Regions from separate parts of the Streptomyces sp. NPDC002809 genome, predicted to be linked through region 1. Evidence: predicted binding sites of a transcription regulator. Region 1 holds the regulator's gene; the other holds the start of a gene.
The links. The regulator HspR, encoded in region 1, represses chaperone genes until heat shock. The targets are predictions, from matches to a motif close to TTGAGNNNNNNNNNCTCAA.
Positions count from the first base shown of each region.

Region 2: lon (endopeptidase La) is a predicted target of HspR. The motif match lies at 8,915-8,933, and genes of this name have one in related genera.

Region 1 is NZ_JBEOVJ010000025.1:11,706-25,960, reverse strand. Features, by position in the region: gene ABT025_RS17205 (hypothetical protein) at 1-444, opposite strand, end outside; gene ABT025_RS17200 ((2Fe-2S)-binding protein) at 640-960, opposite strand; gene ABT025_RS17195 (hypothetical protein) at 962-1,201, opposite strand; gene ABT025_RS17190 (helix-turn-helix transcriptional regulator) at 1,303-2,328, shown strand; gene ABT025_RS17185 (LuxR C-terminal-related transcriptional regulator) at 2,521-3,501, shown strand; gene ABT025_RS17180 (helix-turn-helix transcriptional regulator) at 3,498-4,508, shown strand; gene ABT025_RS17175 (heat shock protein transcriptional repressor HspR) at 4,539-4,985, opposite strand; gene dnaJ (molecular chaperone DnaJ) at 4,987-6,180, opposite strand; gene grpE (nucleotide exchange factor GrpE) at 6,262-6,912, opposite strand; gene dnaK (molecular chaperone DnaK) at 6,909-8,759, opposite strand; gene ABT025_RS17155 (sugar transferase) at 9,102-9,800, shown strand; gene ABT025_RS17150 ((Fe-S)-binding protein) at 9,893-12,160, shown strand; gene ABT025_RS17145 (FG-GAP repeat domain-containing protein) at 12,372-13,604, shown strand; gene ABT025_RS17140 (Yip1 family protein) at 13,714-14,255, shown strand, end outside.
Region 2 is NZ_JBEOVJ010000007.1:59,238-73,492, reverse strand. Features, by position in the region: gene ABT025_RS06845 (sensor histidine kinase) at 1-2,583, opposite strand, end outside; gene ABT025_RS06840 (hypothetical protein) at 2,498-2,674, shown strand; gene ABT025_RS06835 (protein phosphatase 2C domain-containing protein) at 2,948-3,733, shown strand; gene ABT025_RS06830 (MarR family winged helix-turn-helix transcriptional regulator) at 3,820-4,317, opposite strand; gene ABT025_RS06825 (lysozyme) at 4,542-5,387, shown strand; gene ABT025_RS06820 (polysaccharide deacetylase family protein) at 5,687-6,367, shown strand; gene lon (endopeptidase La) at 6,472-8,892, opposite strand; gene ABT025_RS06810 (isochorismatase family protein) at 9,158-9,736, shown strand; gene ABT025_RS06805 (nucleotidyltransferase domain-containing protein) at 9,793-10,602, shown strand; gene ABT025_RS06800 (RNA polymerase sigma factor) at 10,661-11,263, shown strand; gene ABT025_RS06795 (hypothetical protein) at 11,260-12,234, shown strand; gene ABT025_RS06790 (ABC transporter ATP-binding protein) at 12,245-13,021, shown strand; gene ABT025_RS06785 (hypothetical protein) at 13,018-14,255, shown strand, end outside.

The sequences.
Region 1 (14,255 bases):
ACCCCCGGTGCGGATGCGGCGGAACACCGGCACGACCGGCAGCCCGCGCTCCTGCACGACCCTGGCGATCTCGGTGTACGCCGATTCGGCGCGCTCGCCCTGGCCGGCAGCCAGGACCCGCCACTCACCGACCGGTTCGGTGATCCTCGACGTCAGGAAGACGGCGACGAAGGCGATCACGGCGATCTGCGCACCGACCCCCATGATCCCGAGGCCGCTGTCCGGATCACCGGCCAGAGCGACGAGCCCGACGAAGCCGAAGAGGAGAAGCACGGCGAACGCCACGGCGGCGGCCCGCAGCCATACCGCCAGGAAGACCTTCCCGTTCACCGTGTCGTCGAAGGAGACCTCCACCTCGCGGTGGAGCAACGTCCTGTCGAGGTATGCGGCATCGCCGTCATCCCCGCACCGGCCCGGCAGTTTTTCGACCTCGTGTCCGCTCATGAATGACCCTTGGGATGGAAGGGCGGAGCATGGAGGACCGTGTCCCCACCCACACAGCCGGTGCATTTTGACACCTTCTGCATTGCTCCGACCGGAATGTCTCCGGGAGAAGCACAACGGCGCCACCGTGTTCAGGTCACGGTGGCGCCGTTGTGTGGGGGAGTGTCTGAGCGACGTGGAACGACGGGGGATCGCTCAGGCACTGCGGGGGGTGGCGGAAATGGCTTCGGTTTCGAACAGCTGGTGGTCACGCTGCGCGAGGTTCACAAAAATCATGTCGTACCGAATGGCGCAGCGCACGGGCTGCGGCGCTCCGCGCGGCTTGCGGAGGCAACGGTAGGCGCGGAGTTCCCCGTCGTCCTCACGGGCGACAACGACCGGGTCACCGAACAGAGTGACCATCAACGAATCACCACGGTGGGGAAGTGCCGTGACGAGGTCGATGAAATGCCACCCTGAGCGGTAGGCGGTTGCCATCTCTCGCCGGAAGGTCCGGTCGTCCGGCGGGGTGGTCATGTCAGGCACCCACGCGGTCATGGCCGGGCGACCAACTGATCTCGCCGGGCCCGGTCGACGCCGGCGCGAACCAGCTGATCTCGCCGGGCGAGCTCGCAGCCTCGATGCTCCAGCTGATCTCACCGGGCCCGGCAGCCGCCTCGGCACTCCAACTGATCTCACCGCTGCTGCCCAGAACGGCGAGGCCCAGGACTGCGATGAATGAGACGGCAAGCGCCGAGCGAAGCATTCGCTTATACATGGTCGGCTTCGTCCTCACTTGTGGATTCTTCTCCCCCGCACCTAAGACGATGTCTCACCTGGGCACACGAACACCACCGAGTCGATGCATCATGTTCCTGCATGTTCAGGAACCTGGGGGGTGTAGATATGGGCACAGATAACATAAAAGAGACACATCATCACGGGATCACCGAACTCTGCGCCGACGGAGCACATCTCTACGCCAGCGCGCTGCGTTCGGGACGCATACCGCGAGCCGAAGTAGCTCCCGCACCCTGTTTGATGGACTTCGCCCTGCTGCACCCGGATCCCGACGACCCCGACTGGCTGCGCCCGCTGCCGCCTTCCGCCGCGCTCGCCCAGCGCCTGCACCCCATAGAGCGCGAGATCCAGGAACGCCGGCGGCTGTCCCTCGAACTGGCCGAGTCCTTCGAACCGTTCATGGACATCAGCGCACAGGATCCGCCGATCACCCACGCCATCACCGTGCTGGAGGGCAAGCACCGGATCAACGCGGCCCTGGACCTGGCCACGGCCGAATGCCGCACCGAGGTCCTCACCGTGCAGCCCGGAGGGGACCGCGGCGAGGACCGCCTGCGAGAGGGCCTGGAGCGAGGCCTGCTGGTGGTCCACCGCGGGGTCAGCATGCGCACCCTGTACCAGCACACCGTCCGGCACAGCCAGGGCACACTCGCCTACGCGGAACGCATGGCCGAGGGCAAGATGGCCGAGGGCAAGGTGGAGATCCGCACGCTCGAGGAACTCATCGCGCGCCTGATCGTGTTCGACCGGACCGTCGCCTTCATCCCCGCCAGCAACGACGACCAGGTCGCCCTGGAGCTGCGCCATCCCGGACTGGTCGACTACCTGATCAAAGTGTTCGAGCAGCTCTGGAAGCGCGCGTCACCCCTGCTGGGCGAGCTGCCGTACGATCCGGCGCCCAAAGGCATCAGCGGTGTCCAACGCTCCATCGCCCAGCTCCTCGTCGAGGGGCATGTCGACGATTCGATAGCCCGCCGCCTCGGCATGAACGTCCGCACCTGCCGGGCGCACGTGGCCAAGCTGTCTGCCGTACTGGGCAGCACCAGCCGCGCCCAACTCGGCTATCTGATCGCCCAGTCAGGAATCCTCGACCAGGATTCCTGACCGGGCCGGCCCCCGGAGAAAGATCCCCACCCCCCGGGCCGGGCAGGCGCAGCCACGCAACGGGGGAGAGGCATGGCCACGCCCTTTTCCAGCCGGGAGAGTTCCCGGCTCCCCCGACACGCCCACACTGACCCGAGGACTACGCTTCCACCACCGTCATCTTGCTGCACTGCCAAAAGTGGGGGGTCACGAATGGGCAAGGATGGGGACACACCGACACACGCACACGGAGACCGCGAGCTGTGCGACGCCGCGGTCAGGATCTACACAGAGGCGCTGAGCGCCGGGCGGATACCCCGGTCCGCCCTCGAACCCGCGCCCTGCCTCACCGAGTTGGCGCTGGTGCACCCCGACCCCCAGGACGACGCCTGGATACGTCCGGTGCCCCCGTCCGCGGCCCTCGCCCACCTGCTGCAGCCCGTCATACGTGAGATCCACGAGCGCATCAGGCTCTCCGCCGCACTCGCGGACTCGCTGGCTCCGCTGGCCTCCGTCGCCAGCGCCGACCCCAACCTCGCCATCACCGTCCTCGAAGGCATCCCGCTCATCGAGGGGACCATTCAGAACGCCCTGGACAGTGCGCAGGAGGAGATCCTGACCCTGCAGCCGGACAGCAGCAGCCCGGTGGACCAGCTCAAGAAGGCGCTGGAACGTGCCCTGTCCACGGTCGAGCGCGGCGCCACCCTGCGCCACATCTACCAGCACCCGGCCCGCTACAGCCCCGCGATCAAGACGTATCTGGACGAGGTTCCCCCCGGCCACATCCAGGTCCGCACCATCGAGCAGACGGTCGAGCGGCTGTTCGTCTTCGACCGCACCGTGGCCTTCATCCCCGCCAACGCCAAACGTGACGTGGCCCTGGAGATCCGCCATCCGGCACTCGTCCGCTACCTGATCCAGGTGTACGAGGTCCTGTGGGCCCAGGCCACCCCCCTCACGGAACCCCTGCAGACTCCCCCGTCGAGCGCCTCCGTCACCGCCGTCCAGCTCAGCATCGCGCGGCTCCTGGTCGACGGCCACGTCGACCAGGTCGTGGCCCGCAAGCTGGGAATCAGCGTCCGCACGTGCCGCGCCCACATCTCCAAACTCATGCAGACCGTCAACGCCACCAGCCGCACCCAACTCGGCGCACTGCTCGTCCAGTCCGGCATCGTGGAGCGCGGCGGAACATGACAGCACCACACCACCACGCCCACAGCGACCGCGACCTCTGCGACGAGGCCGTCGTCCTCTACACCGGCGCACTGTCCGAGGGCGGCATCGCCCGGTCAGCGGTCGCCGCCGCGCCCTGCCTCATCGGCACGGCTCTCCTCCGGCCCGACCCGCTCGACAGCCGGCTCCTGCGCCCCGTACCGCCGTCAGCGGCCCTTGCCCACCTGCTGCACCCCATCACCCAGGGACTCCTGGACCAGGTGCGGATCTCCGACCGCCTGGCCGAGGCGCTGGTGCCGCTGACCTTCCTCGACCACGACACCCCCCACCTCGCCATCACCGTGCTCAAGGGGCGCTCGACGGTCCAGGCGTCCATCAACGCTTCCGCGCAGGAGGTGACCGAGGAGATCCTCACCCTCCAGCCCGGTAGCACGCGGCCCCAGGAGGATCTGCGAGTGGCCCTGTCGGGCACGCTGCCCACGGTGGAGCGGGGCGTTCAGGTGCGGCACATCTACCAGCATTCGGCGCGCTACAGCCCGGCCCTCAAGGCGTACGTGAACCAGCTGCCGAGCAGCCTCCTCCAGGTCCGCACGATGGAGCAGGCGATCGAAGTTCTCATGATCTTCGACCGCAAGGTCGCCTACGTACCCGCCGAGGCCGACCGCAGCGTCGCCCTGGAGATCCGCCACCCCGCGCTCGTCGCCTTCCTGGCCCAGATGTACGAGACCCTCTGGGCCCTGGCCACCCCGTTCACCCAGCAACTCCCCACGACCGTCCCCGGCGCCCCCGTCACCGCCGTGCAGCAGAGCATCGCGCGCCTGTTGATCGAGGGAAACCAGGACGAGGCCGTAGCCCACAGGCTCGGCATCAGCGTCCGCACCTGCCGCGCCCACATCTCCAAACTCATGCAGACGCTCGACGCCACCAGCCGCACCCACCTCGGCGCCCTCCTCGTCCGCTCCGGCATCGCCGAGCCCGTACCGCCGCGCACAGCGGAGGAGCCCGCCACCCCCGACGTTGCGGGGTGACGGGCTCCTTGCACGGGAAACGGTCCCCGTTCAGTCCTTCGGCCTCTTCGGCCGCCAGACCACCAGGGCACTGGTCTGCTGCACATCCTGATACGGCACCAGGTCGCGCCGGTACGACGCATGCACCTGCGCCTCGCGCTGCTGCATGGCCACCGCCGCCCCGTCGACGGCCGCCGAGAGCTCGGCGACACGCTGCTGGAGGGCCGCGACCTGATTCTCCAGTTCGATGATGCGCTTGATGCCGGCCAGGTTGATGCCCTCGTCCTGCGACAACTGCTGCACGGTGCGCAGCAGCTCGATGTCACGGGCCGAGTAGCGCCGTCCGCGTCCGGCCGTGCGGTCGGGCGAGACCAGGCCGAGGCGGTCGTACTGGCGCAGCGTCTGAGGATGCAGGCCCGAGAGCTGGGCCGCGATCGAGATCACGTACACCGGGGATTCATCGGTGAGTTCGTACGGATTACGTCGTCGGCCGTCCACCTCAAGCTCCCTTCGCTGCCTGGAACAGCTCCGCCCGCGGGTCCTGGTCCGCGGTCGCCTTTCGGTAGGCCTCCAGGGCGTCCCGGGCCTCGGGGCCCAGGTCCGTGGGGACCGTCACCTCGACGGTGACCAGCAGGTCGCCGCGGGTGCCGTCCTTGCGGACCGCGCCCTTGCCCCTGGCCCGCATGGTGCGCCCGTTGGGCGTGCCGGCCGGAACCTTCAGGGTGACCGGCGGTCCGCCGAGCGTGGGGACCTTCACCTCGCCGCCGAGCGCCGCCTCCGTGAAGGTGACGGGCACGGTGACCGTGAGGTTGTCGCCCTTGCGGCCGAAGACCGGGTGGGCGTCGACGTGGACGACGACATAGAGGTCGCCGGCCGGTCCGCCGCGCTCGCCCGGAGCGCCCTTGCCGCGCAGCCGGATCCGCTGGCCGTCGAGGACGCCCGCCGGAATCCTGACCTGCATGGTGCGGGACGACTTCGCCCGGCCGCTGCCCTTGCAGACCTCACAGGGGTCCTGGGCGATGAGGCCCCGGCCCTTGCAGTCCACGCAGGGATCGGTGAGCGAGAACCCGCCGCCGCTGCCGCGCGAGACCTGCCCGGTGCCGACGCAGGTCGGGCAGACCCTGGGGGTGCCGTTCTTGTCGCCGGTGCCGGAGCACGCCTTGCAGGGCGCCTGGCTGGACATCCGCAGCGGGACCGTGGCCCCGTCGACCGCCTCGGTGAAGCTGAGCGTCACCTCGGACTCGATGTCCTGGCCGCGGCGCGGCTGCACCCGTGTGCCGGTACCGCCGCCTCCGCCCCGGTTGAACAGGCCGCCGAAGACGTCTCCCAGGCCTCCGCCGCCGCCGAACCCGCCGGCGCCGCTCTGGCCCCCGCCCGGGGCACCTCCGAAGAGGTCCCCCAGGTCGAAGTTGAAGTTGCCCTGGGCTCCGCCGGGTCCGGGGCGGAAGCCGCCGTTGCCGAAGAGGGCGCGCGCCTCGTCGTACTCCTTGCGCTTCTTGGTGTCACCGAGGATGTCGTTCGCCTCGGAGATCTCCTTGAAGCGCTCCTCCGCCTTGTCGTCGCCCTTGTTGGCGTCCGGGTGGAACTCGCGGGCGAGCTTCCGGTACGCCTTCTTGATCTCGGCGTCGGTGGCGTCCTTCGGGACGCCGAGAACCTTGTAGTAGTCCTTCTCGACGAAGTCCTTCGTACTCATCGACGTCCCTCCTTCCGGACGACCGGCCAGATGGCCGGGCGGGTGGGCGAGCGGTGTGCTGCCAGGTGGTCGGACGGAATGTCAGACCTCCTCGCCGCCACCGCTCTCCTCGTCGTCGGTCTTCTCTTCCTTCGCGGCCGCGGGCGTGGCCCCCGGCTGGGGTTCGGCCACCGCCACCCGCGCGGGGCGGATGGTGCGCTCGCCGATCCGGTAACCCGGCTGCAGGATCGCCACGCAGGTCGTCTCGGTGACGTCCGGCGCGTACGAGTGCATCAGGGCCTCGTGGATCGTCGGGTCGAAGGGCTCGCCCTCCTTGCCGAACTGCTGCAGTCCGAGCTTGGCGACGACCGTCTCCAGCGATTCGGCCACCGACTTGAACCCGCCCACGAGCTCACCGTGCTCGCGGGCCCGGCCGACGTCGTCGAGCACGGGCAGGAGCTCGGACAGGAGACCCGCGACTGCGATCTCCTTGACCGTGACCCGGTCCCGCTCCACACGGCGGCGGTAGTTCTGGTACTCGGCCTGGAGCCGCTGGAGGTCGCCCGTGCGCTCGGAGAGCGCGGTGCGGACCTGGTCCAGCTGAGCGGTCAGACCGGCTGTCTGGTTCGCGTCCCCGGCCGGGGCCGCCGCCTCCTCCGAAGAGGGGGTGGCGGCCTTCGGCTCGGCGTCGTCAGGGGTGGCGCCGGAGGGGACGTCGGGCTTCTCCTCGAAGCCCGGAGTCTCCTCGGTCACGCCGCACCGCCCTTCGAGTCCTTCTCGTCGTCGACGATCTCGGCGTCGACGACATCGTCATCGGCCTTGGCCTGCTCCGCGCCCGGCGCGTCGGCCTGCGGGCCGCCCTCGGCCTGGGCGTTGGCGTACATCGCCTGGCCCAGCTTCTGGGAGACGGCCGCGACCTTCTCGGTGGCCGTACGGATCTCGGCGGTGTCCTCGCCCTTGAGCTTCTCCTTCAGCTCGGTGAGCGCGGCCTCCACCTCCGTCTTCACGTCACCGGGGACCTTGTCCTCGTTGTCCTTGAGGAACTTCTCCGTCTGGTAGACGAGCTGCTCGCCCTGGTTGCGGGACTCGGCGGCCTCGCGACGACGGTGGTCCTCGTCCGCGTACTGCTCGGCCTCTTCGCGCATCCGGTTGACCTCGTCCTTCGGCAGCGAGGAGCCACCGGTGACGGTCATCTTCTGCTCCTTGCCGGTGCCGAGGTCCTTGGCAGCGACGTGCATGATGCCGTTGGCGTCGATGTCGAACGCGACCTCGATCTGCGGCACACCACGCGGGGCCGGCGGCAGACCGGTCAGCTCGAACATTCCGAGCTTCTTGTTGTACGCCGCGATCTCGCGCTCGCCCTGGTAGACCTGGATCTGCACGGACGGCTGGTTGTCCTCGGCCGTCGTGAAGATCTCGGAGCGCTTGGTCGGGATCGTGGTGTTGCGCTCGATGAGCTTGGTCATGATCCCTCCCTTGGTCTCGATACCGAGGGACAGCGGGGTGACGTCGAGGAGCAGGACGTCCTTGACCTCGCCCTTGAGGACACCGGCCTGGAGCGAGGCGCCGATGGCGACGACCTCGTCCGGGTTCACACCCTTGTTGGCGTCCTGGCCGCCCGTGAGCTCCTTGACGAGCTCGGCGACGGCCGGCATACGGGTCGAGCCACCGACGAGAACGACGTGGTCGATCTCGGAGAGCTGGATGCCCGCGTCCTTGATGACGTTCTGGAACGGGTTCTTGCAGCGGTCCAGGAGGTCAGCGGTGAGCTGCTGGAACTGCGAGCGCGTGAGCTTCTCGTCCAGGTGCAGCGGGCCCTCGGCCGACGCCGTGATGTACGGCAGGTTGATCGAGGTCTCCGTCGAGGACGACAGCTCGATCTTCGCCTTCTCCGCGGCCTCGCGGAGACGCTGGAGAGCCATCTTGTCCTTGGACAGGTCCACGCCGTGCCCGTTGGCGAACTGCTTCACCAGGTAGTCGACGACGCGCTGGTCCCAGTCGTCACCACCGAGGTGGTTGTCGCCGTTGGTGGCCTTCACCTCGACGACGCCGTCGCCGATCTCCAGGAGGGACACGTCGAAGGTGCCGCCACCGAGGTCGAAGACGAGGATCGTCTGGTCGTCCTTGTCGAGCCCGTACGCCAGCGCGGCGGCCGTCGGCTCGTTGACGATACGCAGGACGTTCAGGCCCGCGATCTCGCCGGCCTCCTTCGTCGCCTGACGCTCGGAGTCGTTGAAGTACGCCGGGACGGTGATGACCGCGTCGGCCACCTTCTCGCCCAGGTACGCCTCGGCGTCACGCTTGAGCTTCTGCAGGATGAAGGCGCTCATCTGCTGCGGGTTGAAGCCCTTGCCGTCGATCTCGATCTTCCAGTCAGTGCCCATGTGGCGCTTGACCGAACGGATCGTCCTGTCGACGTTCGTCACTGCCTGGCGCTTGGCGACCTCGCCGACCAGAACCTCGCCGTTCTTCGCGAAGGCGACGACGGACGGCGTGGTCCTGGCGCCTTCGGCGTTGGTGATGACGGTGGGCTCGCCGCCTTCGAGAACGCTGACGACGGAGTTAGTCGTGCCCAGGTCGATGCCGACCGCACGTGCCATTTCAATTCCTCCAACAACTGACTACTTGAGTGGATCTGACTCAAGGATGCATGACACCCGCCTCAGTGTCAACAGACCTGAGTCGAGTCGACTCAACTATCGTGCACACAGCCCACGCCACCAGGCAGAACACCGTGATGCGCGACGGTGGACACACGCCACATACGGGCAATCAGCGGCAAATCCGGCCCGCGTACGGGCGACACCCGCCCATCCCCACGGGTCACACGCCCCTCCACATCATGGCCTCATGGGATCGTTCTGTCACAAAATGCCGTGAGCCGCGCAAACCCGGCACACGGTCCGCCGACTCCAGTCAGCCGACCCAGGCAGGTGCGCACCATGCAGACGCAGAGGCGAGGGCAGAGGCACGGGCCGCGACAGCGGCGGAGACCCGCCGGGCAAACCTGGCGGCCACCGCGACCCTCCCGCCTCACGGCCGCCCGTGCGGCCCTGAGGGCACTGACTCCGGCGACACCGCCCCGCCCCACCGCGAAGCGCGTCCTGGACCTGGCCCTCGGCTCGGCCCTCCTGATCCTGGCCACCCCGCTGCTCGCCGCGGCCGCCCTGACCCTTGCCGTGCAGCGCGGCTCCGGGGGCGTACTGGCGCGCTCGGCCCGGGTGGGAGCGGGCGGCAGACCCTTCGTCCTGCGGTCGCTGCGCACCCGGCGGCTGCGCCTGCACGTGATCTCCCGACTGCCCCATGTCGTACGGGGCGAGCTCTCCCTCGTCGGCCCGGTCCCGCTCACGCCGGGCCGCGTGCACGCGTGGCCGGCCGGTACGCGAGACTGGCGACTGGAGCTGAAGCCCGGCCTGACCGGCCTGGCCCAGATCCGCCACCGCTCGGCGATGCCCTGGGACGAGCCGGATCTCCTCGACCAGCACTACGCCGAGCACCATCGGCTGGGTCTGGACCTGGCGATCCTCGCGGAGGCCGTCGGGACACCCCTGCGCGAGGCGGCCCGCGGTCTCGCACGGCGCAGCAAGGCAGACCTGAGCGACACAGATCACCGCCTGCCCGGCTACAGGACGGCGGGATAAGTGGATAGTGTCAGCACAGACTGATTAAGTTACCGCTTAGTAAGCAGTGTTCATCGCTGGATCCCACCCTCGCAGGCCCGAGGAGCCCCCAAATGCAACTCGCCGCGATCATCGTGTCGCTGGTCATCACGGTGGTGGCCGTGGCGCTTTTCGGCCGCGCCATCGCGCAGATCTACCGTTACGTGCGCCTCGGTCAGCCCGTACCCGCGGGCACCCGCACAGGTGACCCCAAGCAGCGCACCATCACGCTGGCCAAGGAGTTCCTCGGCCACACCCGTATGAACCGCTGGGGCATCGTCGGCTTCGCGCACTGGTTCGTGGCCGTGGGCTTCTTCTCGCTGCTGCTCACGATCGTCAACGCCTTCGGCCAGCTCTTCCAGGCCGACTGGCTGATCCCGATCATCGGTGACTGGCTGCCGTACGAGATCTTCGTCGAGTTCCTCGGCCTGATGACGGTCCTCGGCATCGTGACCCTGATCGTGATCCGGCAGCTGAGCAGGCCGGGCAACGCGGGCCGCAAGTCCCGCTTCACGGGATCGAAGACCGGCCAGGCGTACTTCGTCGAGGCCGTCATCCTCATCGTCGGCCTCTGCATCATGACGCTGCGCGGCCTCGAGGGTGCACAGCACCACGTGACCAGCTGGGAACCCGGATTCTTCGCCTCGTACCCGCTGGTCTCCGCCCTGGACGGGCTGAGCCTCGGCACACTCCAGAACATCACCTACGCCGTCGCGGCGCTCAAGATCGTCACGTCCTTCACCTGGATGATCACGGTCGCGCTCAACACGAACATGGGTGTCGCCTGGCACCGCTTCCTCGGCTTCCCGAACATCTGGTTCAAGCGGAACGCCGACGGCGCGGTCGCACTGGGCGCGCTCCAGCCGATGACCTCGGGCGGCCAGGAGATCGACTGGGAGGACCCGGCGGAGGACGCCGTCTTCGGCGTCTCGCAGGTCGAGCAGTTCTCCTGGAAGGGCATCCTCGACTTCTCCACGTGCACCGAGTGCGGCCGCTGCCAGTCGCAGTGCCCCGCCTGGAACACCGGCAAGCCGCTCTCCCCGAAGCTCCTGATCATGTCCCTGCGCGACCACGCGCACGCCAAGGCCCCTTATCTGCTGGCCGGCGGCGGCAAGGACATGGAGGGCAACGAGAAGGCGACCGCCGAGCAGCTCAAGGACGTTCCCGCCGCCGCCCTCGCGGAGGCCGAGCGCCCGCTGATCGGCACGGTCGAGGAGAACGGCGTCATCGACCCGGACGTGCTCTGGTCCTGCACCACCTGCGGTGCGTGCGTGGAGCAGTGCCCGGTCGACATCGAGCACGTCGACCACATCGTCGACATGCGCCGCTACCAGGTGATGATCGAGTCCGCGTTCCCGTCCGAGGCGGGCACGATGCTCAAGAACCTGGAGAAGAAGGGCAACCCCTGGGGGCTGGCCAAGAAGCAGCGCGTCGAGTGGACCAAGGAGGTCGACTTCGAGGTCCCGATCGTCGGCAAGGACGTCGAGGACCTCTCGGAGATCGACTACCTCTACTGGGTCGGCTGCGCCGGCGCCCTGGAGGACCGGGCGAAGAAGACCACGAAGGCCTTCGCGGAGCTCCTCCACATCGCGGGCGTCAAGTTCGCGATCATGGGCGGCGACGAGAAGTGCACGGGTGACTCGGCCCGCCGCCTCGGCAACGAGCCGCTGTTCCAGCAGCTCGGCCAGGAGAACGTCGCGATGCTGAACATGGCGTTCGGCGAGGACGACGAGGACGACTCGACCAAGAAGGCCAAGTCGTCGAAGAAGATCGTCGCGACCTGCCCGCACTGCTTCAACACCATCGCGAACGAGTACCCGCAGCTCGGCGGCGAGTACGAGGTCATCCACCACACTCAGCTGCTCCAGCACCTGGTGGACGAGGGCAAGCTCGTCCCGGTGACGCCGGTCGAGGGTCTGATCACGTACCACGACCCCTGCTACCTGGGCCGTCACAACAAGATCTACACGCCCCCGCGCGAGATCATCGCGAAGGTCCCGGGTCTGCGGAACGAGGAGATGCACCGCCACAAGGAGCGCGGCTTCTGCTGCGGCGCCGGTGGTGCCCGGATGTGGATGGAGGAGCGGATCGGCAAGCGCATCAACAACGAGCGCGTCGACGAGGCCCTCTCCCTCAACCCGGACATCGTCTCCACCGCCTGCCCGTTCTGCCTCGTCATGCTGACCGACTCGGTCAACGGCAAGAAGAACGACGGCAAGGCGAAGGAGTCGATCCAGGTGGTCGACGTGTCGCAGCTGCTGCTCGACTCCGTGAAGACCCCGGCCGACCCCGCGGGCGAGCCGGAACCGGCGGACGCGCCGGAGCCGGAACCGGTGAAGTAACCGGAACCGCGCCACCGCGTTGCACAAGCGGCCGGACCTGCCTCGGGGGCAGGACCGGCCGCTTCTGCTTTGCCGCCCGGGTGACGCATCATGTGGGGCGGCTGTGCGGCGCATGCGCGCCGTCGGACGGCCGGCACGCGACGAGACGTACGAGGTATTCCCGCGGGGACAGGTATCGGAGGTATCCGTGCGGATACGCAGGCCGAGGACGATGACAACGGCAAGGGCGAAGCCGGCAACGGCAGCGGCAGCGGCAACGGCAACGGCAGCCCGAACCGGCGGAAGGGCCGGCACGGCGACCACCACCGCCGCGACCACCACCGCCGCGACCACCACGGCGACCATCACCGCGGCGGTCGGCTGCGCCTGCGTACTCCTTCTGACGGCCTGCACGGGCGCCCCCGCCTCCTCGGCCGCCAAGAACGGCGACACCCCGCCCGTCGCCCTCTCCGGCCTGGCCGGTGCCGAACGCCACGCCGTCCCGCACGGCACCGGCAGCCACACCCCCGACGACTTCAACGGCGACGGCCACCGCGACCTCGTCCTCGACGACCTGGTCGAACCGGCGGCCGACAGCCACGGCGACGACGCCGGGATCGGCATCGTGTACGGCTCCGCCACCCGCGGCCTCGACCCGTCGGTGCGCCAGCTGCTCAGCGCGCACACGAACGCCGCCAAGGTCGGCGACACCCTCCCCTCGGCGTTCGACGCCGAGGAGTCGTGCGACCTGGACCGGGACGGCTTCACCGATCTGATCGTGGCCACCGACCCCCCGTACAACGGAATCGGCCGCCCGCCCGTACCGCTGCAGATCCTGTTCGGCTCCCCCGCGGGCCTCACCGGCAAGGCGGTCACCCTGCGGATCCCGGACCGGGCCCGCTTCGGCAACGCCTGGCCCGACCACCCCGTCTGCGGCGACTTCGACGGCGACGGGGAGGAGGACCTGGCCGTGACGGCGAGCTCGGGCCGGTTCAGTTTCCTGCGCGGCCCCTTCACCCGCGACGGCCGCCCGCACACGGCCGGCGCCACCGTTCCGGGAGCCGGTCCCGCCCTGTCCGCCCCCGAGCCCCGGACGGACACGAACGCCGACGGCTACGACGACCTGGTGTACACCGCCCTCCCCCACGAACCCGGCACCGCCTGCAAGGGCACGCTGCTGCTCGGCAGCCCCGACGGACCGGGCCGCCCGGGCGGCGCCTACCGCTTCGGGGCCCCGGCCGCAGGCCTCCCGGCGGCGCCCCTGCGCAAGGCCCCGGGCAGCCCCGCCGCGGGTGCGGAAACGACCCTCCTCCAGCGGTACGCGGACTTCGACGGCGACAGGAAGCCGGACACGGTGGTCCGGACGCACCGGGGCGTGACGGCGGACCTGATCGCGCTGTACCCGGCGGCCACACCGGACCGCCCGCTGGTCACGTTCACCAGCGCCCTGTTCACGGCGGGCTGAGGACAGCCCCCCAGGGTTCCCTTAAGGGATGTCACAGCTAGGCGGCAAAGGCGGCCCAGTTCCCCCGCCCCGCCCACCCGACCCGCGCGGACCAGGTACGTTCGATTACGTGGCTGGATTCAGGATCGGACGCGGCCGGGACAACCGCACCCCGCAGCAAGCGCAACAGCAACCGCGGCAGCAGCCGTACGGCACTCAGGCACCACCGCCGTACGGGCAGCAGCAATGGCCGCCGACGGGAGGCAGCGGCGCCCCGCCCCAAGGCGGTGGGTACAACAACGCCCCCGGCTACAACAACGGTGGCTACAACGCGGGCGGCTACAACGGCGGTGGGGCCGACGAGCCCGAGTACTTCGCCGACCCGTACCCGCAGCCCCACCACCCCCAGCAGGCCCACCAACCCCACCAGGGCGACCCGTACGCGAACAGCCCCGGTCACACCCAGGCCTTCAGCATCAACGAGGACCCCTACGGCGACGGCAACACCTACCGCGCCGGCCAGACCCCCGCCCAGCCCGCAGGCCCTCGCCTGCACTGGAAGCAGCTGCTGAGCGGCATCGTGACGCGCCCCAACCCGACGTTCTGGCAGATGCGCGACTACCCCGTCTGGGGCCCGGCGCTCGTCGTCACGTTCCTCTACGGCCTGCTGGC
Region 2 (14,255 bases), on a different contig from region 1:
CTGCTGCGTGCCCTCGTCGGCGGTGCGCTCGTGGCGATCGGGGCCGATGGCGTACGGGCCGGCGGCGGACGCGGGCTCCGAGCCGTCATCGAGGGCGGGGGCGTGCGTGAACTCGGGCACGTCCTCGAACTCGGGCACCCGCGGGAGCCTGACCTGCATCGTGGTCTCGGCCTCGGACTCCGCGGGCAGCACGGGCTCCGGGTCCGGGGTGGGCTGCGCCGCCTGCGCGGCCTCGGGCTCTTGGGCGACCGGGGGTGCGTGGTCGGGGGCGGCGAGGGCCCCGGCCTCCGGGCCGGGCGCGGGAACGGCTGCCGGGCCCGCCTCGGCGATGGTCTGCTCTGCGGCCGCGATCAGCGGGTCTCCGGGCAGCGCGAGGGTGCGGCGCGGCAGGGCGTTGGAGTTTGCCTCGGCGACCGACCCGGGGAGGTTCAGCGTGGGCGCGTCGCCGAGGGGCGTGACCGGCGGCGGGGTCGCGGCCGGGGGCGCCTTCGGAAGCAGCGCCTGGGGCAGCACGACGACCGCGGTCACCCCGTTGCCCTTCTGCTCGCGCAGCTGGACCCGTACGCCGTGGCGCGCGGCCAGCAGCGAGGTCACCTGGAGACCGAGGCCGGCCCCGTCGGCACTCTGCTCCCCCGCCTCGAAGAGCGAAGGGTCACCGAGGCGGGTGTTGAGCTCGCCCATCCGTACGGACGACATGCCGATGCCCTCGTCCTGCACGGAGAGCATCACCTCACCGGTCTCCAGCAGCCAGCCGGAGAGCTGGACATGGGAGTCGGGCGGGGAGAACGAGGTGGCGTTCTCCAGGAGTTCGGCGACGAGGTGGCTGAGGTCGTCGGCGGCGAACCCGGCGATCTGGGCGTGCGGCGGCAGGGACTGGATGGTGACCCGCTCGTACCGCTCGATCTCGCTGACGGCGGCGCGCAACACGTCGACCAGCGGGATCGGCCCCGCGTGCCCGTGGCCGTGCTCGGCGCCCGCGAGGACCAGCATGTTCTCGCTGTGGCGGCGCATGACGGTGGCCATGTGGTCGAGCTTGAACAGCGTGCTCAGCCGCTCCGGGTCCTGCTCGCGCTCCTCCAGGGACTCGATGACGCCGAGCTGGCGCTCCACGAGACCGAGGGTCCGCAGCGACAGGTTCACGAAGGTGTGGTGGACGGTGTTCTTGAGCTTCTCCAGCTGGGCCGCCAGATCGGCGGTGTGGACCTGGAGTTCGGCGCGCTGGAGGGTGAGGGCCTCGCGGCCGGCGATCAGTTCGCCGCGCTCGCTCTCCAGCTTCTCGAACCGCCCGTTGAAGTCGTGGAGCAGTCCGTGCAGCCGGCCGTGCAGGGCGTTGATGGACCGGACGACCTGTGCGAACTCGTCGTTGCGGCCGGTGTAGCGCACCGGTTCGGCCGTCTCGGGTTCCGCGGCGAGGCGGCCGGCGCCGATCCGCAGGACGGCGAGCGGCTGGGTGAGGGTGCGGGCGACGGCGGTGGAGACACCGACGGCGATGAGCAGACAGCCACCGAGCAGCGCGATCCGCAGTTCGAGCGCGGTGACGTCGTCGTCGCGCAGCTGTCCCAGCCGCTGCACCTGGGCGGTGCCGAGGGCGGACTCGACGCCGCGCATCCGGTCGATCCGGGCGGAGAGTGCCGCCTGGAGCTTCTTGCTGCTGACCTTCTGGTCGGCCTCGGAGAGCTCGGGGCGGTCGGTGAGTCCGGCGAGGTACTTCTCCGCGCTGTTGACCTCGGGGCCGGTGACGGTGGTGGCCAGCTTGTCGCGGGCGGTGGCACCGGCGGCCTGGTCGAAGTCGGCGAGGGCGGAGAGTTCGCCGACCCGGTACTGCTGGGCGGCGCCGCTCAGCTCGTCACGGGTGCGGTCCTCCTTGGTCTCGCCCTCGTCCTGGGTCTGGACGGGCAGGCCGGTGAAGGGGTCGATCTGCGGGGCGGCCGGTTCCTTGCGGGGAACGGCCAGCGCGGCGAGCAGCAGCCCGCGGGTGGCGGAGGCCTGTTCGGTGGCCCGGCCGAGCGCGAGCGGGGCGCGGACCGCCTCGGCGGCGCGCGGCGGGGTCCTGTCCGCGAGCTCGTCGGAGAGGTCGTGGAGCTTGGAGATGACCTCGGTGTACGCCTGGTGGGCCTCCAGCGCGGTGCCCTTGCCGCCGATGGCGTCACGGCGCAGCGAGGGGATGGTGGAGAGGTCCCGGCGCAGAACGGCGGAGGCCGCGTCCCGGATCTCGTCCACCTGCTGGTCGACACGGGCGCTGCGGCTTCCCGCGGCACCGCTCGTCGAGCCCAGCTTGCCCTCCCGGCCGCCCGCGATGAAAGCGGTGACCTCGTCGCGCTCGTCGGCGAGGGAGTGCGCGAGCGCGATGGCCTGCTGGTTCAGCTCCGCGAGGGTGACCAGCCGCTGCGACTCGGTCAGGTCGGAGGAAGCACTCAGGCACGCCGGCGCTCCCGCGGCTATGACAGTGATCCCGACGACCGCGACGCCTGCGACGAGCCGGCTGCGGACGCGCACGGTGCGTCCGCTCTCAGCCGGCGCCGAAGGCGCCACCTCGGAACTGCTGTGCTTGCTGCCCTTGCTCCGAGGCCGCTTCTTCTGCACCGGTGCTCGCAATCTCGACTCGTCCGCCCTTGAAGCAGAGGTGACGCTCGGTCACGTGAACGAGCGCCCCGACCCCTGGTACGGCTTCTGACCATTCCAGTGCATTTGAGAAGGGGGCGCGCATCAACCGCTCCGCCACTCGAACGAGTGAACATCACTCCCGAGTTGGCGAACAAGTCTCCCCCCGGGCCCCCGACGGCACACCTGGACGTTCGGCTGGATCTTCGGGGCAGGCTTTGGCAGGATGCCCGCCCGCACACTTCCCGGAGCGATTCCTTCCGCTCCACCCGCCTGTCTGACCTGCTGGTACGGGCCAATCCCCGGTCCGTGCAGGCTCCGTGAAGGCATCGTGCAGACTGACTGGATGCGCATCGAACTCGCCACCGCCGCCGGCCTCGCCGGACGTCCGAACGAGGACTGGGCAGCCACGGTCCTCCCCGCCTCCGGCCAGGGTGGGGGGCTCGTGCTGCTCGACGGGGTGACACCGCCGCGAGGTGACACCGGTTGTGCGCACTCGGTTCCCTGGTTCACGGCCCGACTGGGCGGCGCCCTGGTCGAACTGTCCGGTTCGCGGCGGGATCTGACCCTGCGGGAGGTCCTCGCGGAGTCCATCCGGCGCACCGCCGACGCACACCGTTCCCGGTGTGACCTTTCTCACGTGCGTACGCCACAGGCGACTGTGGTGGTGGCGCGTTGGGACGAGACGGAGATCGAGCACCTGGTGCTGTCCGACTCGGTACTGCTGTTCGAGTCGCCCGACGGCACCGTCCGCGCCCTGCTGGACGACCGCCTCGACCGGCTCCCGCCGGGCTCCCTCGCCTCCGAGGCGATCGCCGACGCACAGGTGCGGAACAAGGAGGGCGGCTTCTTCACCGCGGCCGCCGACCCTGCCGTGGCGGACCGGGCGGTCACCGGGCGGACGCCGCGCGCCGGGGTGCGGGCGCTCGCCGCGATGACGGACGGGGCGAGCCGCTGGACGGAGATGTTCGGCGAGGGCGACTGGGCCGCCTGCCTCGGGGTGCTCCACAAGGAGGGCCCCCAGGGGCTGATCGACCGGGTCCGGACCCTGGAGGACGCGGACACCGACCGTACGCACCTGCGGCGGAGCAAACTGCACGACGACGCGACGGCGGTCTACGCACAACTGTGAACCGCCCGCGCACGCCCGGCGCGCGACGGCCCGCCCGCGCGGGGCCCCCGGGCCGCGCGCCGGCCGGTCCGCGGCCCGACGGCCGCTCAGTCCTCGGCGCGGGCGTTCAGCTGGTGCAGCAGCCGGGCCAGCTCGGCCACCTCGGCACGGTCCCAGTCGGCGAGCTTGCGCACATAGCGGTCGCGACGCGCGTCCCTGACGCTGCGGAAGCGGTCGAGGCCCTCGTCCGTGAGGTGGACGAGGAAGGCCCGCCCGTCCGCCGGGTCGGGCTCGCGCGCCACCAGTCCGAGGGCTTCCAGGGCCCGCAGTTGCCGGCTCATGGTGGCCTTGCCGACGCCGAAGTACGAGGCGAGGTCGGTGGCCCGCTGACGGCCGGCCGATTCAAGCCGTACGAAGAGCCCGTAGGCCGCCGCCTCCAGTTCGGGGTGCACCTCGCGGGCCATCTCCCCGGAGTTGGCCCGGGCGCGGCGCAGGAACACCGCCAACTCCAGCTCCAGGGCGAGGAACTCGTGGTCCACACCACTTCCTCCGGTTGCGCCGGGTTCACTCCCGCTTTCGCTCCCGTGCACGTCAACACCCCTCATGAGCTTTCCCGCCACTGAAAGTTTCTTTCGCCGCCGGTCATCGCCGCAGCTCCACCAGTATTTCGCAGGAGTAGACCAACGGCACCGCCCAGGCCCTCTTCCGCGACCCGGGTCTACGTGCGTAGCGTCATGCATGGCATGTTCACACCATGGCATGCCACCAGGGGTGCGTCCGCCGCGCCCCGGGTCAGCAGATCCCCCCACCGAGGCCTCGGAGGCACGCAATGCCCGTGCACAGATCCGGCTCCAAGACAGTCCGTCGCTCGCGCTTCGCAGCGGCGGGAACTCTGCTCGCAGCTCTCTCCCTCCTCGTCGCCCTGCCCGGCGCCGCAGGCGCCGCCCCCACCGCCGGAGATCCCACGAAGCCCGCCCGGGGCACGGCCACGATGGGCATGGGTGTCGTCGCGCACGACGGCCAGGGCGGACTGCCCACCACTCGCGCGGTCCAGACCGAAGGCGTGGACGTGAGCGGCCACCAGAACGCCGTGGCCTGGTCGACGCTCTGGAACAGCGGAGTCAAGTGGGCCTACGTCAAGGCCTCGGAGGGCACGTACTACACGAACGAGGACTTCGCCCAGCAGTACAACGGCTCGTACAACGTCGGGATGATCCGCGGCTCGTACCACTTCGCCACTCCGGACACCACGAGTGGCGCCGTCCAGGCCAACTACTTCGTGGACCACGGCGGCGGCTGGTCCAAGGACGGCAGGACGCTGCCGGGCGTGCTCGACATCGAGTGGAACCCGTACGGCGCGCAGTGCTACGGCAAGACCGCGGCCGGAATGGTCTCCTGGATCCGTGACTTCGTGAACACCTACAAGGCGCGCACCGGACGCGACGCGGTCATCTACACCGCGACCAGCTGGTGGCAGGCCTGCACCGGCAACAACGCCGGCTTCGCCACGACGAACCCGCTCTGGGTGGCCCGCTACAACACCACGGTCGGCGAACTCCCGGCCGGCTGGGGCTTCTACACGATCTGGCAGTACACCTCGTCCGGCCCGACAGTGGGCGACCACAACCACTTCAACGGCGCCCTCGACCGCGTACAGGCGCTGGCGAACGGCTAGGCACTTCGCCGCCGGCAGCCGCCCGGCAGCCCTTTCCCCCGCAGAGCCCGGTGACGCACCCCGTCGCCGGGCTCTGTGCCGTCCACCGCTCCGACCAGGCGTGACGCCCTCCCGGTAGCCCCACCCTCCCCCTATACATGCCGTGTATACGCGATGTGTATAGTCCTTGCAGGTCGCATGTAAGTGCGACATAAGCAACGAGGGAGTGACCTGCCTTGCCCAATAGGACGAAGTCGATCGGTACGGGGTTGGCCGTCGCTCTTGTGACGGCGCTCACGCTGACGCTGAGCGGCTGCTCGATGGAGACCACGGCCCCCGGGTCCGCCCGCAGCGACGCGGGGTCGGACGCGAAGGGCTCGTTCGGCCCGGTGGACTGCCGCAAGGCCAAGTGCATCGCGCTCACCTTCGACGCGGGCCCGGCCGAGGACACCCCCCACCTGCTGGACATCCTCAAGAAGGAGAAGGTCCACGCGACCTTCTTCCTGCTGGGCAAGAACCATGTGAAGAAGCACCCCGACACCGTCCGCCGCATCGCGGCGGAGGGACACGAGGTGGCCAACCACACCTGGTCGCACGAGATCCTGACGGACAAGAAGCCCACGGAGATACGCGCCGAGCTGGAGAAGACGCAGGACGCGATCGAGGAGATCACCGGCAAGAAGCCGCGGCTGATGCGCCCGCCGCAGGGCCGCACCGACGACACGGTCTCCGGGATCAGCAAGGACCTCGGCCTGTCGCAGATCCTGTGGAACGCCACCGCCAAGGACTACTCGACGACCGACTCCGCGCTCATCAAGAAGCGGATACTCGACCAGGCGACCAAGGACGGCATCATCCTGCTGCACGACATCTACAAGGGTTCGGTGCCCGCGGTGCCCGGCATCATCGACGAGCTGAAGAAGCGCGGCTACACCTTCGTGACGGTGCCCGAGCTGATGGCACCCGCCGAGCCGGTGCCGGGGACCATCTACCGCCCCTGATCCGGCTCCCCCGCTCACGCGGAACGGCCCGCCTCCCCGCGAAGGGAGAACGGGCCGCCCGTACCGGCCGTGTCCGTGATGCCACGTCCGTCACGCCGTGACCTTCACGCCGCGGCCGGGATCCTCCGCTCCGCCGGGGCCGTGGCCGGGGCGAGGGCGATCTCCAGTACCTGGCGGACGTCGGTGACCGGGTGGACCTCCAGTGTGTCCAGCACCTCCGCGGGGACGTCGTCCAGGTCGGGCTCGTTGCGCTTCGGGATCACCACGGTGGTGATGCCGGCCCGGTGCGCGGCGAGCAGCTTCTGCTTCAGGCCGCCGATCGGCAGGACCCTCCCGGTCAGCGAGACCTCACCGGTCATCGCCACGTCGGTGCGGACCAGCCGTCCGGAGAGCAACGAGGCCAGCGCCGTCGTCATCGTGATGCCGGCACTCGGACCGTCCTTCGGCACCGCACCCGCCGGGAAGTGGATGTGCGCACCGCGGTCCTTCAGGTCCGCGACCGGCAGTTCCAGCTCCGCGCCGTGCGAGCGCAGGAAGCTCAGCGCGATCTGGGCGGACTCCTTCATGACGTCGCCGAGCTGACCGGTCAGGGTCAGTCCGGACGCCCCGGTCTCCGGGTCGGCTAGCGACGCCTCCACGAAGAGGACGTCACCGCCCGCCCCGGTCACGGCGAGTCCGGTGGCCACGCCCGGCACCGCGGTGCGGCGCTCGGCCGGGTCCTGGGCGGACTCGGGGACGTGGTGCGGCCGGCCGATGAGACCGCGCAGGTCTTCGTCGGTCACCGTGAACGGCAGTTCGCGGTCGCCGAGCTCGTGCTGGGCCGCGACCTTGCGCAGCAGCCGGGCGACGGCCCGCTCCAGGTTCCGGACCCCGGCCTCCCTCGTGTACTCGCCGGCCAGCTTGCGCAGCGCCGACTCGTCGAGGGTGACCTCGGCCTTCTCCAGACCGGCCCGCTCCAGCTGGCGCGGGAGCAGGTGGTCGCGGGCGATGACGACCTTCTCGTCCTCGGTGTAGCCGTCGAGCCTGACCAGCTCCATCCGGTCGAGCAGCGCCTCAGGGATGGAATCCAGAACGTTGGCCGTGGCCAGGAAGACGACATCGCTGAGGTCGAGTTCGACCTCCAGGTAGTGGTCGCGGAAGGTGTGGTTCTGCGCCGGGTCGAGCACTTCGAGGAGGGCTGCGGCAGGGTCGCCCCGGAAGTCGGAGCCGACCTTGTCGATCTCGTCGAGCAGGACGACCGGGTTCATCGAACCGGCCTCCTTGATGGCGCGCACGATGCGGCCCGGGAGCGCGCCGACGTACGTACGCCGGTGGCCCCGGATCTCCGCCTCGTCCCGGACACCGCCGAGTGCGACGCGGACGAACTTGCGGCCCATGGCGTGCGCCACGGACTCACCGAGCGAGGTCTTTCCGACCCCGGGAGGCCCGACGAGCGCCAGCACGGCGCCGCCGCGCCGGCCTCCGACCACGCCCAGCCCGCGGTCGGCGCGCCGCTTGCGCACCGCGAGGTACTCGGTGATGCGCTCCTTCACGTCCTGCAGGCCCGCGTGTTCGGCGTCGAGGATCTCCTGGGCGCCCTTGATGTCGTACGCGTCCTCGGTCCGCTCGGTCCACGGCAGTTCGAGGACGGTGTCGAGCCACGTCCTGATCCAGGAACCCTCGGGGCTCTGGTCGGACGAGCGCTCCAGCTTGTCGACCTCCTTGAGCGCGGCCTCGCGGACGTGCTCGGGAAGGTCGGCGGCCTCGACGCGTGCCCGGTAGTCGTCGGACTCGTCCTCCGGGTCGCCGTTGAGTTCGGAGAGCTCCTTGCGTACGGCGTCGAGCTGGCGCCGCAGCAGGAACTCACGCTGCTGCTTGTCGACGCCCTCCTGGACGTCCTTGGCGATCGACTCGGCGACGTCCTGCTCGGCGAGGTGCTCGCCGAGCCACTGGATGGCGAGCTTCAGCCGGGCCACCGGATCGGCGGTCTCCAGCAGCTGCACCTTCTGGGTGGTGGTGAGGAAGGGGGAGTATCCGGAGTTGTCGGCGAGGGCGGAGACGTCCTCGATCTGCTGGACCCGGTCCACGACCTGCCAGGCGCCGCGCTTCTTCAGCCAGCTGGTGGCGAGTGCCTTGTACTCCTTGACCAACTCGGCTGTGGCTCCGGGGAGGGGCTCGGGGACGGAGGCGTCGACCCGGGTCCCTTCCACCCAGAGCGCGGCACCGGGACCGCTGGTCCCGGCCCCGATCCGCACGCGGCCGCGGCCGCGGATGAGCGCGCCCGGGTCGCCGTCCGAGAGCCGTCCGACCTGCTCGACGGTCCCGATGACACCGATCCCGGTGTAGGTCCCGTCGATGCGCGGAACGAGCAGCACCTCGGGCTTGCCGCCGCCCTCGCGGGCTGCGGCCTGCGCGGCTTCCACCGCGGCACGTACATCACTGTCGGACAGGTCCAGAGGTACCACCATGCCGGGCAGCACGACCTCGTCGTCGAGCGGCAGCACAGGCAGGATGAGCGGTGTGACCGCATTGGACTCAGTAGCCATGATCTCCCCTTCGGCAGTCAAGTTGAGCTATGCAGACTCAATGCTCCTGAGCCGCCGAATGTTCCCCGGGCTGTGTTCGCTGTGAGCGATCGCGGTATGACGGTGGCGGCATGCCTTGGGTGCAACGCCGTGCGGGACCGCCGTAGTCCCGCGCCCCGCCGGCCCACGTGCGCGAGGCCGTGGGCGAAGCCGCACCCGAGGTCGTGCGGCACATCGTGCGCGAAATTCCGTGGAGGGTGAGGGTCCGGCCGACCAGGATGGACCCATGACCGATTCCCTCCTTCCTGTGCAGGCCCTGCTCGTCGTGGACGTCCAGAAGGCCGGGGTGACCGGAGAGCGGGCCGTGCCCGGAGCGGCCGGACTCCTGGAGCGGACCGCGGACCTGATCGCGCGGGCACGGCAGAGCGGTGCACTCGTCGTGCACCTCCAGAACGACGGCGCCCCCGGCTCGGGCGACGAGCCCCATGCGCCGGGCTGGGCCCTCCACCTGCCGGTCGAGGCGGGACCCACGGAGTCCGTGATCCGCAAGACCCGGGACGACGGCTTCGCCGGCACGTCGCTGGGCTCCCTGCTGGGCGGAGCTGGCGTCGAGGCGGTCGCCGTCTGCGGCGTGATGTCGGAGATGTGCGTCCAGGCGACGGCCCGCACGGCCCTGGCCCTGGGCTACCGGGTCGTTCTCCCCTACGACGCGCATGCGACGCAGGACATCCCGGCAGCTCCGGGGATCAGCGAGGCGGTCCCGGCCGCCGTGGTCTCCCGGGTCGCCGCATGGGCGGTCAGCGCGGATGCGGACGTCACCACGCCGGCCGCCGACGTGCCGTTCGCGGCGCCGCCGAAGGCGTAGCCGGGTCACGGGGACACGCCGTGGTCAGGGGGGAGCCGGGCGGGCAGAGTACCCGTATGAACGACGACCGAGGGCTGAACCGGGACGGCACGATCGCGCGGGAGGGCTCACTGAGCCGGGTCCAGGAGCGGTTCGCGCCCGTCGTCGCGGCGGCCCGTTCCCGGATCGCCGAGGTCTTCGGTCCCGCCCGGCTGGACAGCGCCTATGTGTACGGCAGCATTCCGCGCGGCACGGCCGTTCCCGGGGTCTCCGATCTCGACCTCCGGCTCGCCCTCCACGACGAGCCCACCGACGCCGACCGCGCCGACGCGAACACGATCGAGACCGCGCCTGACCGCGCATTCCCCCAGATCAACGGTGCCGGGATCCTGCCGGCCAGCAGACGCACCCTGCTGAGCGACCTCGAACGTCACGATGCCGGATTCTTCGTCGCCTGCCTCTGCACCCCGCTGCTCGGCAACGACCTCGCCGGGCAGCTCCCCCGGTACCGCCCCACTTCCCTGCTCGCCCGCGAGACGAACGGCGACCTCGCACTCGTACTCCCGCGCCGGCGCGCCCGAGCCTCCGAAGCCACCACGGACGAGGGACGCAGGACCCTCAGCCGCGTCGTCTCCCGCCGCATCGTCCGCACGGGATTCACCCTGATCACGCCCCTCTGGGGCGGCTGGACCAGCGACCTGGGCGAGTGCGCCGCGCTCTTCGGCCGCTACTGCCCCGAGCGCGCCGGGCAGATGCGTGGGGCCGGGGCCTTGGGCCGCACACCCACGGCCGATCCGGCGGTCCTCACCCCGCTCGTCGACGATCTCGCGCCCTGGCCGGCGGCCGAACACATCGCGGTGCACGGCGAGAAGGCGCCACGCCCCTGACCTCATCCGGACGCGCCGTGCGTGAACCGAGCGGCATCCGGCCGTCGATAGAGGAGGTGTGAGCCACTTGCGCCCCTCGGGGGACGACCGGAACGACGAAGCACTGCTGCGTGCCGTCGCACAGGGGGACACGACCGCGCTGGCCACCCTCTACGACCGGCACGCCGGCTGGCTGCTGGCCCGGCTGAACCGCCGGTGCCCGGACGCCGAGACCGTACGGGAGGTGCTGCAGGACACCTTCGTCACGGCCTGGCGCTCCGCCGGTACGCACCGGGGCGCCGAGGCGGGCGGCTGGCTCTGGGTGATCGCCGCCCGCCGGCTGGTCGACGCGCAGCGGACCCGGGCCAGGACGGAGCGCGTGGCACGGGCCGAGAGCACCGGCGGCACGGAGTGGGCGGCCCCCGTGCCGTCCGCCGAGGACCGGGTCCTGGCCGGTCTGGAGTACGGCGACGTGGGTGCCGCGCTCGACCGGATCTCGCCCGAGCTCCGGGAGGTCCTGCGGGCGACGGTCATCGACGGGCTGACGACCCGGGAGGCCGCCCGGCTGCTCGGCATACCGGAGGGGACGGTCAAGACCCGGGCCATGCGGGCCCGGCGCGAGCTGCGGGCGGCACTGGACCGGCTGGTTGTGGAGAACGGTCCGTTGGGAGGCACGGCATGACGGCCTGGCATGTGGGAGACGAACTGGCCGGGCGGTACGCGGCGGGGACCGCCGCCGAGACCGACGCCTGGTCGCTGGAGAAACACGTCGAGTCGTGCGCGCACTGTGCGGGCCGGGTCTCGGCGGCGGTACGCGGTCGGGGGGCCGCGGCACTGCTGCTGGAGGGGGTGCGCGCGGCGGTACTCGAAGCCGCGGAGACCCAGCCGGTACGGGGGCGGGCACGGGGGTGGGGGCGCTCGTGGGTACGGGGGCGGGCGCGGGGGCGGGCGCGGGGGCGGGTCCGGGCGTGGGGGCGCTCGTGGGGCGGGGGGCGCCCACGGTTGCCTGCGCCGGGGCCCGCCACCCGGATCGGCCGGTTGCTGTGGGCCGCCGGGCCGGCCCTGCGGGGGTCGTGGGCGGCGGCGCTGGTGCTGGTAGCGCTCGGGGCCGTCGCCCTGGCGTACGGGGGCGGGCTCGGCGGCACGGTGCGGCCCCTGCTCCTCGTCGTCGCGCCGGTGCTGCCGCTCGCCGGGGTCGGCGTCTCGTACGGGCGCTCCGCCGACCCGATGCACGAGATCACCGCGACGACTCCGGGCGGCGGGCTGCGGCTGCTGCTGGTCAGGACCGCCGTGGTGCTCGCGGTGACCGTCCCGGTGCTCGCCCTCGCCTGGGCGGTGCTGCCCGCGTCGGCCGACGGACCGGGCGCCCTGGCCTGGCTGCTGCCGGGCGTCGCCATGACGCTGGGGGCGCTGGCGCTCGGCTCGTACGTCGGCTGCCGCACCGGCGCCTCGTCCGTCGCCGCGTGCTGGGCCGCCGCCGTCGTCGTACCGGCATTCAGCACATCACAGCCGAGGCTCGACGAGCCGCTCGCGGCAGCCTCCGGCTACTTCGCGGGGCCCGCCGCCCAGGGCGCCTGGGCGGCCTCGGTGGTGCTCTGCGCCGGCCTGCTGGCGCTGCGCCGCAGATCCTTCGACCACCTGGAGACATCATGAGCGTGATCGCGTGAACAGCACGGTGAGAGTCTCGGGGCTGACGGTCCGGCATCGCCGTACGACCGCCCTGGACGGCGTCGATCTGGACTTCGCACCCGGCGTGCACGGACTCCTCGGACCGAACGGCGCGGGCAAGACATCGCTGATCAGGGTGGTGGCCACGGCAACCGCGCCGACCTCCGGCCGGATCGAGCTGCTGGGCAGCGAGGTGGGTGCGGACGCGGACCACCGCAGCCGGGCCGCGGTCCGGCGCAGGCTGGGCTACCTGCCGCAGGAGTTCGGCTACTACCCGGGCTTCACCGTCCGCGAGTTCGTCGCCTACGTGGCGTGGCTCAAGGAGATGGACGGCGCCCTGATCGCGGGAGCCGTGGAGCGTGCGGTGGACCGGGTGGGCCTGACGGACCGGATCGACGCCCGGATGAAGACCCTGTCGGGCGGCATGGTCCGGCGCGTGGGCATCGCACAGGCGATCGTCAACGAGCCGGAGCTGCTGCTGCTCGACGAGCCGACGGCCGGGCTGGACCCGGAGCAGCGGGTGGAGTTCCGCACCCTGATGCGTGAGCTGGGCGAGCGGTCCACGGTGATCCTCTCCACGCACCTGGTCGAGGACGTGGCCACCGCCTGCGCGGACGTGACCCTCGTCGAAGGGGGCCGGATCGCGTACCGGGGGACGACGGCCGAGCTGGCGGCCCTCGGCAGCGACGGGGACGGGCTCGACGGCAGCCCCATCGAGCGCGGCTACACCGCCGCTCTGCACACCCACCGCGCGACGGCGGGCGTCCGATGACGTCCACCGGCACCCTCACCACCGAGCGGCAGGACCCCCCGGGGCCCCGCTCCACCCGCTCGCAGGACGCGTACCGGCCGACGCTCCGCGTCCTGCGGACGGAGCTGCGCCGCGGCGTCGCGCCGTGGACCGGGCTCTGCACTGCGGTGCTGCTCGCCGTCACCATGGCGGCCAAGGCCGATACCTGGCAGGGGAGCTGGGGTGAGACCCAGGGGCTGCTGCACTCCGCGGCCACGCTGCTCGCCGGTCCGCTGGTGGCTGCGGCCTCCTGCTGGCAGGGCGCCCGCGAGCACCGGCGCTCGACCACCGAACTCCTCGGCTCCACCCCGCGCGCCCGGTCCTCGCGGGTCGTGGTGGCCGCGCTGCCGCTCGCGCTGTGGGCGGTCGCCGGGTATCTCGCCGTGCTGGCCGCCGCACTGCTGGCCACCTGGCCGTACGCGGGGGGCGGCAGCCCGTTCCCGTCCTTCGCCGTCGCGGACGCCGCGTTCCTGGTGGCCGTCGGGCTGGTGGGATTCGTCGTCGGTCAGCGGTGCCGGTGGCGGCTGACCGCGCCCGTCCTCGCCGTGCTGCTGTACATCGCGCTCGGCGTGCCGAGCTACTCCGGTTCCACGGGCCGGTTCCTCGACCCGGCCGAGCAGTACGTGCTCGACAGGTCGCTGCCCGTGTGGTGGTTCGCCCCCGCGATGGTGGCGTGGACCTGCGGTCTCGCCCTGGCGGCTCTGGTCGCCCACGCGGCCGGGCGGCGGTACCTCGCCGTCGTGCCGCTCGCCGTGGCGGCGGCGGTCGCCCCCCTGATCATGCACACGGGCCAGGACCTGGTGCGGGAGGACCCGGCTGCCGCCCGGCTCGTCTGCACGGACGGCACCCCGCAGCTCTGCCTGAGCGAGTACGACAGGTCGCTGCTGCCGCAGGTCTCCGGGGCGCTGTCCGGGCTGTTCGGCCGGCTGGACGGAGTGCCGGGGGCACCGGTCCGCTATGTGGACCAGGATCCCCTGCACGGGCCGGACGATGTCCAGGTGCCGACGCCGAACCTCGGCTGGTACCTCCTGCGGGGGCGGCTGCAGCACTCGGAGGACTTCGCCTGGCAGGTGGCCCACGGCGTGGCGAACCGGGACTGCCCGGATTCCTTCGGCGAGGAGTCCGCCGACAGCGATCGGGTCATGGCGACCGACCTCGCCGTCACCGACTGGCTCGCGGGCCTCGCATCGCAGACCCCCGACGCGGAGAAGACCCC